Regions from separate parts of the Streptomyces nitrosporeus genome, predicted to be linked through region 3. Evidence: riboswitches for the same ligand, from Rfam matches in the RefSeq annotation. Region 3 holds a riboswitch; each other region holds the start of a gene.
What was found. Region 3 has a riboswitch for cobalamin ahead of CP967_RS32215 (ABC transporter substrate-binding protein). Riboswitches for the same ligand answer to the same signal wherever they lie in the genome.
Positions count from the first base shown of each region.

Region 1: another riboswitch for cobalamin. It lies ahead of CP967_RS00305 (ABC transporter substrate-binding protein); the one in region 3 lies ahead of CP967_RS32215 (ABC transporter substrate-binding protein).
Region 2: another riboswitch for cobalamin. It lies ahead of CP967_RS10825 (ribonucleoside-diphosphate reductase subunit alpha); the one in region 3 lies ahead of CP967_RS32215 (ABC transporter substrate-binding protein).

Region 1 is NZ_CP023702.1:71,107-74,372, reverse strand. Features, by position in the region: gene CP967_RS00310 (FecCD family ABC transporter permease) at 1-940, opposite strand, end outside; gene CP967_RS00305 (ABC transporter substrate-binding protein) at 937-1,902, opposite strand; cobalamin riboswitch at 2,011-2,131, opposite strand; gene CP967_RS00300 (class I SAM-dependent methyltransferase) at 2,223-2,966, opposite strand; gene CP967_RS00295 (MFS transporter) at 2,935-3,266, opposite strand, start outside.
Region 2 is NZ_CP023702.1:2,498,805-2,502,070, reverse strand. Features, by position in the region: gene CP967_RS10825 (ribonucleoside-diphosphate reductase subunit alpha) at 1-1,400, opposite strand, end outside; cobalamin riboswitch at 1,537-1,660, opposite strand; gene CP967_RS10820 (GNAT family N-acetyltransferase) at 1,725-2,225, opposite strand; gene mctP (monocarboxylate uptake permease MctP) at 2,346-3,266, opposite strand, start outside.
Region 3 is NZ_CP023702.1:7,230,423-7,233,688, forward strand. Features, by position in the region: gene CP967_RS32205 (acyl-CoA dehydrogenase family protein) at 1-1,362, shown strand, start outside; cobalamin riboswitch at 1,656-1,841, shown strand; gene CP967_RS32215 (ABC transporter substrate-binding protein) at 1,899-2,948, shown strand; gene CP967_RS32220 (FecCD family ABC transporter permease) at 2,945-3,266, shown strand, end outside.

The DNA.
Region 1 (3,266 bases), 7.2 Mb from region 3:
GTACCCGGCGGTGGTCCCCGCCGACGAACAGGCGCACGATGTGCGGCATCATCAGCCCGACGAAGCCGATCGGCCCGGCCGCCGCGACCAGCACTCCCGTGACGAGGGAGAGCACGACGAACAGGCGGGCACGGAACCGGCCCACGTCCAGCCCCATCGTGGTGGCCGCCTCCTCGCCGGCCAGCAGCAGATTCAGGTTGCGCGCCTGCACCATGAGGACGCCGATACCGAACAGCAGAGCCGTGCTCGGCAGCCACAGGGTGCCCCAGTCGACCCCGCCGAGGCCGCCCAGGGTCCAGGCGAGGACCGCGCGGGCCTCGTTGCCCCGGCCGGTGGTGAGCAGCAGCAGATCGAGGACCGCGGTGAGCACCGCCGCGACCGCCACCCCGGACAGCACCAGCCGTGCCGAGGTGATACGTCCGCCGGTGCGGGCGGTGGCGTACACGAGCAGGAGCGCGCCCAGGGCGCCCACGAAGGCGGCCACCGACAGGGAGACCGGCCCGAAGAGGGTGACCCCGAACACGATCACGGAGACCGCGCCGAGGGACGCCCCGGAGGAGACGCCCAGCAGGTACGGCTCGGCGAGCGGGTTGCGCACCAGGGCCTGCAGCGCGGTGCCGATCACCGCGAGGCCTGCGCCGGTGACCGCACCGAGCAGCACCCGCGGCGCCCGCACGTCCATCACGATGGTCTCCCGGGCCCGCGGCCAGTCCGGCTGCCGCCAGCCGGCGCCCAGCGCGTGCGTCACGATGTCCCACACCTGGCCGGGCGGCACCCGGACGGAGCCGATGGCGAGGCCCGCCGTGGCGGAGACGACGAGCAGGACGGCGAGTACGAGCAGCGTGACGGCCGGCCTCGCACGGCCCGGCCCTGACGCGCCGGCCTTCTGCCGCTGGACCGTCCGCTCGACGGACGTACCGGTGGCGGCCGCCCGGGTCACCGGAAGCTCGCGGGGTGCAGTCCGCGAGCCAGGTCCTCGACCGCGTAGGCCGAACGGACGCCGACCAGGGTAGCGGTCAACGGCAGAACGACGAACCGCTTGTTCCTGACGGCGGGTACGTCGGCGAGCGCGGGCCGGGAGAGCAGGAACTCCTTCTTCTCCTCCACGCTTCCGGCGCCCGCGTAGTCGTAGATGACGATGGCCTCCGGCTTGCGTTCGACGACCTGCTCCCAGGAGACATCGCCGAAGACGTCGTCGAGGCCGGCGAAGACGTTCTCGCCCCCGGCCAGCCGGATCAGCTCGGTACCCAGGCTCCTGCCGCCTGCGGTGAAGGCGCTCTTGTCGCCGCTGTCGTAGACGAAGACGGGAATCCTGGGCCCGCCCCCGGCCTTGGCGGCGGCCTTGCCGACGCGGTCCTCCAGGTCCGCGACCAGTTCGCCGGCCCGGCCGGGGACGCCGAAGATCTCGCCGATGGTGCGGATCTCGTCGTAGGTGTCCTTCATCGTCACCCGCTTCCTGCCGCAGTACTCACGGTTGAGGTGGGTGTCGATGCCGACGGCGGCGAACGCCTCGCGGGAGCGGCCCTCGTTCTCGGCGAATGCGCTGCCGTAGCCGCCGTAGACGAAGTCGGGTCCGGCGTCCAGGACCTTCTCGAACGACGGTTCCCTCTCCGCCAGTTCGGGGATCGCCTCGTAGTTTTTCTTCAGCTCGGGCAGGACGGCGGAGTCGGGGAAGGCCGTGCCGATCATACGGTCCTCCAGACCGAGGGCGAGCATGAGCTCCGCCGGGTGCTGGTGGATGGTGACCGCCCGCGACGGCGGCTCGTCGTACGTCGTCCTCACACCGCAGTTGTCGATGGTGACCGGGAAGCCCGCGGGCTCGCCCGCGGCGGCCTTCGCGTCCCCGGCGCTCCCGCCGGACGGACCGCAGCCGGTGGTCAGCAGCACGGACGAAAGAGCCATGGCGGCGGCTATGGCACGGAGGAACCCGCGCGTGCGGGCAGGGGTGAACAGCTGGGACACGTGAAGCCTCCTGGAGTCCGCGCTCCTCGGATCGGGCCCGCGACGGACCAGTGTCCTGACTCCCGGATCGACGTTCCCCCCGCCTTCCCGCGCGGTGCGCAGTGGCGTGTCGGAGGGGCGCTCCCCGGTCACAGTGGCGGGACCGTGCCGGATTCGCACCGGCTTCCTGTCTCCCGTCGCGGCGATGACCAGGTGATCCTACGTCGCCCCGGCCGACGGCAAAAGCGCGTGCGGTCCCGTCCGCACGCCCGGTGCCCGGCTCACGCCTCGCGGACAGCCCGGAGGACGAGACGCTCGGCGTTCTCGTCGTAAGGACGTCCGTCGAATCCGCCGAAGACCTCCACGCGCCCGAAGCCCGCCTCCTCGGCCATCCGCCGCAGCTCCACCGCGCTGTACACGAACCAGGTCAAGGTGGCCCGGGTCACCCGCTCGCCCCGGACCAGCACCCAGTCGCTGCGCAGCCGCGCCCACTCGTCCAGCACGGTGTCGGTCTGCACCATCACGTCGTCGCCCCGCCGCACCACCTTGGGCGGGGTGACCCTGCGGGCCAGGAGTTCCTTCCCGGCGAGGTCCAGGACGAGCGTGCCGCCGGGTGCCAGGCAGGTGTACATGGTGCGCAGCACGCGCGCGTTGTCGGCGGGATCCTCGAAGTACCCGAAGGAGGTGAACATGTTGAGGACGACGTCGAAGCGGCCCGGTGCCTCGTACTCGCGTGCGTCCGCCCGCACGTACGTCACCCTGTCACCGGCCGACCGCTTGCGTGCCCGGTCCAGCATGGCCGGGCTCAGGTCCACCCCGGTCACGCGGTGGCCGCGGCGGGCGAGCGGCACGGTGAACACCCCGGGCCCGCAGCACAGGTCCAGCACGCGCGCCCCCTGCGGGAAGTCCAGCAGGGGAGAGGTGTCCAGCAGCTCCTCGGCCTGCTCGTGGCGCTGCTCGGAGAAGAGGAAGTCATGGAACTCGGTCCAGAAGTCATCGTCCTGGAACCCGCCCGTCCGTGTCATCGCGCGTCAGTGCTCCTTCATGGTCGCCGTCGGGGACAGGGCGCCGCGCGGTGCGTCGGCGCAGTGTGAGCAGCAGAGGGGGGAGCAGCAGGCACTGGGCGGCTGCCAGCATCCAGAACCAGCCGGTGTGTCCGGCCCGTTCGCCGAGGCCGTACAGCTGTCCGCCCAGCACACCGCTCGCGCAGGCGCCCAGGCCCGCGGCCAGCCGCTGCTGACCGAAGACCACGGCATCGGAGCGGGGGCTGCGGCGCAGTGCCTCCAGGTCGTTCTTCAGGAACAGCACGATGTCGCCCAGGGTGA
Region 2 (3,266 bases), 4.7 Mb from region 3:
GAACCCAGGTTGCAGACGGCCGTCTCGCCGTCGTCGGTGACCTCCAGGATCTCCGTGCAGAGGTTCGAGGAGTGCACCACCCGGCCAGGCTCGGCGGTCTGGTTGGCGGTGCGGTTGGCGGTGTCCTTGAAGGTCATCCAGCCCTGCCCGGTCTGGGCGAGGGTCCGCATCATCCGGCCGTACAGCTCACGTGCCGGAACCGACTTACGGGCCAGGCCCTTCGCCTCGGCGGCCCGGTAGGCGGTGTCGAACTCCCCGCCCCACAGGTCGGTCAGCTCGGGGACGTCCGCCGGGGAGAACAGCGACCACGCGGTGTCCGCCTCGACCCGGCGCATGAACTCGTCGGGGACCCAGTGGGCCAGGTTCAGGTTGTGGGTGCGCCGCTGGTCCTCGCCGGTGTTGTCGCGCAGCTCCAGGAACTCCTCGACGTCCGCGTGCCAGGTCTCCAGGTAGACCGCGGCGGCCCCCTTGCGCCGGCCTCCCTGGTTGACCGCGGCGACCGAGGCGTCCAGCGTCTTCAGGAACGGCACGATGCCGTTGGAGTGGCCGTTGGTGCCCCGGATCAGCGAACCGCGCGCCCGGACCCGGGAGTAGGCGATACCGATGCCGCCCGCGTGCTTGGAGAGGCGGGCCACCTGGTGGTAGCGGTCGTAGATCGAGTCCAGCTCGTCCAGCGGCGAGTCCAGCAGGTAGCAGGAGGACATCTGCGGATGGCGGGTGCCGGAGTTGAAGAGCGTGGGGGAGGACGGCAGGTAGTCCAGCCGGCTCATCAGGCCGTACAGCGAGGCGACTTCGTCCAGCGCCCGCTCGGATTCGTCCTCGGCGAGCCCGCAGGCCACACGCAGCATGAAGTACTGCGGAGTCTCCACGGCCTCGCGGGTGAGCGGGTGGCGCAGCAGATAGCGGCTGTACAGCGTCCGCAGGCCGAAGTAGCCGAAGCGGTCGTCGGCGCCGTCGGCGAGCGCCCGGCCTGCCAGCGCGTCGAGAAAGGCGGCGTGCCGGGTGACGAACCCGGCCGTACGGTCCGCGATCAGACCCTCGCGGTGGCCCACGGCGACGGACGCGGAGAAGGACACCGCGCCCTGGCCCGCGGCTTCCCGGGCGATCGAGCGGGTGAGCAGCCGGGCCGCCAGCCGGGAGTAGGACGGGTCCTCCGGGATCAGCCCGGCGGCGGCCTCCGTGGCCAGGGAGCGCAGCTCGTCCTCGTCCGCGTGGGCGCTGCGGCCGCGGAGCGCCGCCGCGGCGATCCGGCCCGGGTCGGTGTCCGGCAGGTCGGCGGTGAGAGCGGTCAGGGTCCGCAGCAGGGCGGCACCGGGGGCGTCGGGGGCGGCTCCGGCCCCGGGCCCTGCCGGGGGGGCCGGATCCGGGACGGAAACAGGGTCGGCTGGCGCGATGCTCACGGGGGCTGTCCTCGCTCGGCTCGGGGCCGGCGGGGACAGGGGCAGCCGGGCAGGCCGGCGGCCCCGGCAGGGGCGTACCGCGCACGGCGTCCACCGGCCTTCCGCGAGGCCCGGACGTAGGGCGTCCGGTTCGGTCGAGCCGGACGCGCTGCCGGCAGGTCCTCGGACTTGCGGGTGCGCGAAAGCACACCGGTCATACCGTTGCGGGACAGTTCCGGATTCACACCGGATTCCCCTGCGGCGACAGCGAGCACGAGCATACATGTGGGGGCTGCCCGTCAGGACAGCCCCCACATGTTGTGTACGGGTGTGCCGGGGGAAGGCTCACAGCTCCAGACGGAACGTCAGCAGCGTGCCGGTGGTCATCGGCGCCCAGTCGCGTTCCGGGGTCCGGACGAAGCCCAGGCGCCGGTAGAGGCGGTGGGCGCCGAGCATGGCCCGCTGACTGGAGAGCACGAGTGCCCTGACGCCGTCAGCGGCCCGCGCCCGGTCGATACAGGCCCGTACGAGGGCCTCGCCGGTGCCCCGGCCACGGGCCCCGGGGGAGACGGCCAGCATCCGGAACTCGGCCTCGCCGGGGCGGGCGATGTCGGCCCAGGGCCCGCCGGCCACGGTGTAGGTCACGCCGCCCAGCAGCGTGCCGTCCTCGTCCAGGGCCACGAGCACCTCCGCCTCCTCGGCCCGCCGCGCGACGGCCCGCAGCCTCTCCAGATAGGGGTCGTCGGCGCCGAGGTCCAGCAGGCCCTCGTCGAGATAGGCCAGGGCGGTGAGCTCGCCGAGGGCGGCGTACCGCGAGGGGTGCACCCGTTCGATGGTTACGTCCATGCGGGGCAGTGTGCCGTGGGGCGGCCGGAGCCGCCCGGGGTTTTCCGGGCCGGGACGGCGGATGCCCGCCGCGCCCCGGGAGGGGGTGCGACGGGCATCCGCCGTGGACGGACCGGCGGGTCAGTGGCCGCCGGGGGCGCCCGCCGTGGCCGGCGGGAGCTCCGCCTTGACGCCCGGGTCGCCGACGTCCGCGGTGTAGTCCGACGGCGAGGTCTCGTCGATGCCGGCCGGGGCCTTCGCCGCGTTCAGGACGAAGGTCAGGACGACCACCACGACGACGTTCAGCACGAACGCGGTGAGACCGATGTAGCCGATCTCCCCGATGCCGGGGATCTCCTTCGAGGACCCGGCGAAGTGCGGCTGGGTCGGGGAGGACACGTTGTAGGCGGCGACGGTGCCGTAGATCATGCCGACCGCCCAGCCGGCGATGAGCGCCCACCGGTGGAACCAGCGGGTGAACAGGCCGCCCACCAGGGCCGGCATGGTCTGGAGGATCCAGATCCCGCCGAGCAGCTGGAAGTTGATCGCGACCGTCTTGTCCATGGTGAGGACGAAGACCAGCGCGCCGACCTTCACCAGCAGCGAGACCAGCTTGGAGACCTTCGTCTCCTGCTCGGGCGTCGCGTCCGGCTTCAGGAAGTCCTTGTAGATGTTGCGGGTGAACAGGTTCGCCGCGGCGATGGACATGATCGCCGCGGGTACCAGGGCGCCGATGCCGATGGCGGCGAAGGCCACACCGGCGAACCAGTCCGGGAACATGTTCTCGAACAGCTGGGGGATGGCGAGCTGGCCGTTCTGGACCTTGATGCCCGCGGCGATCGCCATGAAGCCGAGCAGGGCCAGCAGCCCCAGCATCAGCGAGTACAGCGGCAGGATCGTGGTGTTGCGGCGGATCACCTCGCGGCTGCGGCTGGAGAGCGTCGCCGTGATGGAGTGCGGGTACATGAAGAGCGCCAGCGCCGAGCCGAGCGCCAGCGTGGCGTAGCCCCACTGGCCGGAGACGCCGGGTGCGAGTCCGGCCACCGGCTTGCCGGCCGCCTC
Region 3 (3,266 bases):
GCCGGGGCGCAGAAGTTCATGCCGAACACCAGCCCGGCCGGCGGCCCCAAGTCCGGGCTCGTCGCCGCGCGTCTGACGGACGGCGGAACGGACCACGGCATCCGCCTGTTCCTGGTGGCCCTGACCGACGGCGTACGCCCCCTGCCGGGCGTCCGGGTGCGGCCGCTGCCGGCCAGGATGGGCAGCCCCGTCGACCACTGCCTGACCTGGTTCGACGATCTGTTCCTCGAACGGGACGCCCTGCTCGGGGCGTTCGAGGCGTACGGCGGCCGGAAGGAGTCCGGCGCCCTGCGGGCCGAACGCCGCCGCCACTTCCTGGCCTCCATCGGCCGGGTGACCCCCGGCAGGATTTCGATGAGCGCCTGCGCCGCCGGGTCGGCCCGGGCCAGCCTCGCCGTCGCCGTCCGCTACGGCGGCCACCGCACGGTGTCGGCGGCCCGGGGCACCCGGCAGGTGCCGGTCAACGCCTTCCGGACGCACCACGGTCCGCTCGCCTCGGCCATGGCCACGGTCTTCGCGATGAGCCTGCTGCACCGCCGGGTCCTCGACCGCTGGGAGGTCTGCACCGAGAAGGAGCGGGTGGAGGCGGAGCGCCTGGTCTCGGTCGCCAAGGCGTGGATCACCTGGCAGGCCAGGGGAGTGATCGTCCAGTGCCGCGAACGCTGCGGCGCACAGGCCCTCCTGGAGAACAACGGCATGAGCGACCGGGTCACCGGCATCGAGGGCGCCATCACCGCCGAGGGCGACAACATCGCCCTGTACGCCAAGGCGGCCGGAGAACTCCTCCTCACCCCCTCACCCGTGCGCGAGAGCGCCCGCCGCGTCCCGGGCACCGGGGACCTGGCCGACCCCCGCTTCCTGGGCGAACTCGTCGCCGCGCTGGAGGACATCTGGTTCACCCGGGCCAGGGAACGCGCGCTGCGCCACCCCGACGACGACAAGCTCGGCCGCTGGAACGCCGCCGCCGGCCCCGCCGTGCGCGGGGTGGAGGCCTACGCCTACCGGCAGGCGGCCGAGGCCTACGCACAGGCCCGCGCCCTGCTGCCGGAAGGCGCCGCCCGGGAGCGGCTGACCGAACTGGAACGGCTGTTCACCGTCGAATGGGTGGCCCGTAACAGCGGCGACCTGCTGGCCGCGGGGCTGCTGGACGCCGGACAGGTCGCGGCGCTCCCGGAGATCACCGAGGAGCTGATCGCGGCCGTCGCCGCGCACGCCCCCGAACTCGCCGAGTCCTTCGCCCTGCCCGCGGAACTGCTCGCCGACTGGCCGATCGCGGGCCCGGACCACGCCGACGCCTACGACGACCCGGACGGGTCCTGGCACCGCGGACCGGCCGCCCCCGCCGGGGAGGGAGCGGCATGAGCGCCGTAGGCCGGCGGCCCTGTGGACCGTGCCCCGGGCAGGGCGGGCTGCGTGAGGCCCTGGAGGCCGTCGGGCTGCGCGCCGTGCTGCTGGCCTACTGGGGCACGACGTCCGTGCTGGCCCGCCGGCAACCGCCCCGCCCGAAGCCCGGCGAATCGGTTCACCAGAGCTGGGGCACGGAATGCCCGACGGGAGGACACCCACGCTGACGGAACAGCACGGCACGGCCCGCGCCCGCGGGGCCCCGGTACCGGACACCTCCGTACGGGCCCCGCAGGCCCCCGGCCGCTGCGTGATAGCTTGCACGGGCCAGTCACACTCCACCTGGAGTCAGGGAATCCGGTGCGAATCCGGAGCTGACGCGCAGCGGTGAGGGGGACGGGCGGGGCCACGGCCACTGGGACACCGCATCTGTCCTGGGAAGGCGCCCCGTCCGGACGATCCCGAGTCCGAAGACCTGCTGGCCACCGCCCCCGCCCGGGGGCGGTACCCGTACCGGGCTTCGCGCAAAGAGCCCCGAGACGCAGAGGGACCCCGTGCCGTCCATACCCATCGCCGTACGCCGAACCGCCCTGCTCCCCGCGGGAATCCTCCTGCTGGCCGCCTGCACCGGCCAGGGCGCGGGCATCTCACCCGGCGCCGCACCGGACGACGGCGCCGTCGGCCACCCCGTGACGCTGAAGAACTGCGGACGCACCGTGACCGTGGAGGCCGTACCGTCCCGGGCGGTCTCCCTCAACCAGGGATCCACCGAGATCCTGCTCTCCCTCGGCCTCGCCGACCGGCTCGCCGGCACCGCCACCTGGACCGACCCGGTGATGAAGGGGCTGGAGAAGGCCAACGCCACCGTGGAGCGCATCGCCGACAACCAGCCCTCCTCCGAGAAGGTCCTCGGCCTGGAACCCGACTTCGTCAGCGCCTCGTTCGAATCCACCCTCGGCAAGGGCGGCGTCGCCTCCCGTGAACAGTTCGCGCAACTCGGCGTACCGACCTACCTCTCCCCGGCCGACTGCGGCGCGAAGGACAACAGCGGCAGCGGCGACGGCGTGCGCGCGAAGCCCGTGACCATGGACGACGTCTACGGTGAAGTACGCGACCTGGCCGAGGTGTTCGGCGTTCCCGAGCGGGGCGAGGAACTGGTCGCCGAACTCGACGGCCGCGTCGAGGCCGCGACCCGGGGCATCGACGCCTCCGGCACCACGCTGCTCTACTGGTTCGCCAACTCCGAAGCGCCCTACCTCGCCGGCTGCTGCGGGGCGCCCGGCGCCATCACCGGGGAACTCGGCGCGAAGAACGTCTTCGACGACACCCACGAGGAGTGGCCCCAGGTCAACTGGGAGACGGTCGCCGACCGCAACCCCGACGTCCTGGTCATCGGCGACCTGACCCGTGAGTCGCAGACCGCCGAGAGCGCCGCCAGGAAGATCGGGTTCCTGGAGTCCAACCCCGCCACCAGGAACATGGACGCGGTCAGGAACAAGCGCTACGTACTGCTCAGCGGCCAGGCCATGAACCCGTCGATCCGTACCGTCGAGGGCATCGAACTCGTCGCCGCCGGGCTGCGCTCCTTCGGACTCTCCGGGTGACCCTCACCGGAAGGAGGCCCGCCGTCCGCCCCCGGCCGTCGCCCGCGACGGGCCCCCGGAGCGCGCGGGCACTGCGCGACGGGCTGCTGTGGACCGCCGGGACGGCCCTGCTGCTCCTGTCCGTCGCCGTCGCCGTCACCATCGGCCCCGCGCGGATCTCCGTCCCGGACGTGTGGTCCGCCGTCGCCGCGCACCTGGGCCTCGGCGACACCCGGCTGACCCCGATCCGGGACGGCATCATCTGGAACCTGCGCATGCCCCGCACCCTGCTCGCCGCGGTCTGCGGGGCCGGGCTCGCGGTGTGCGGCACCGTCATGC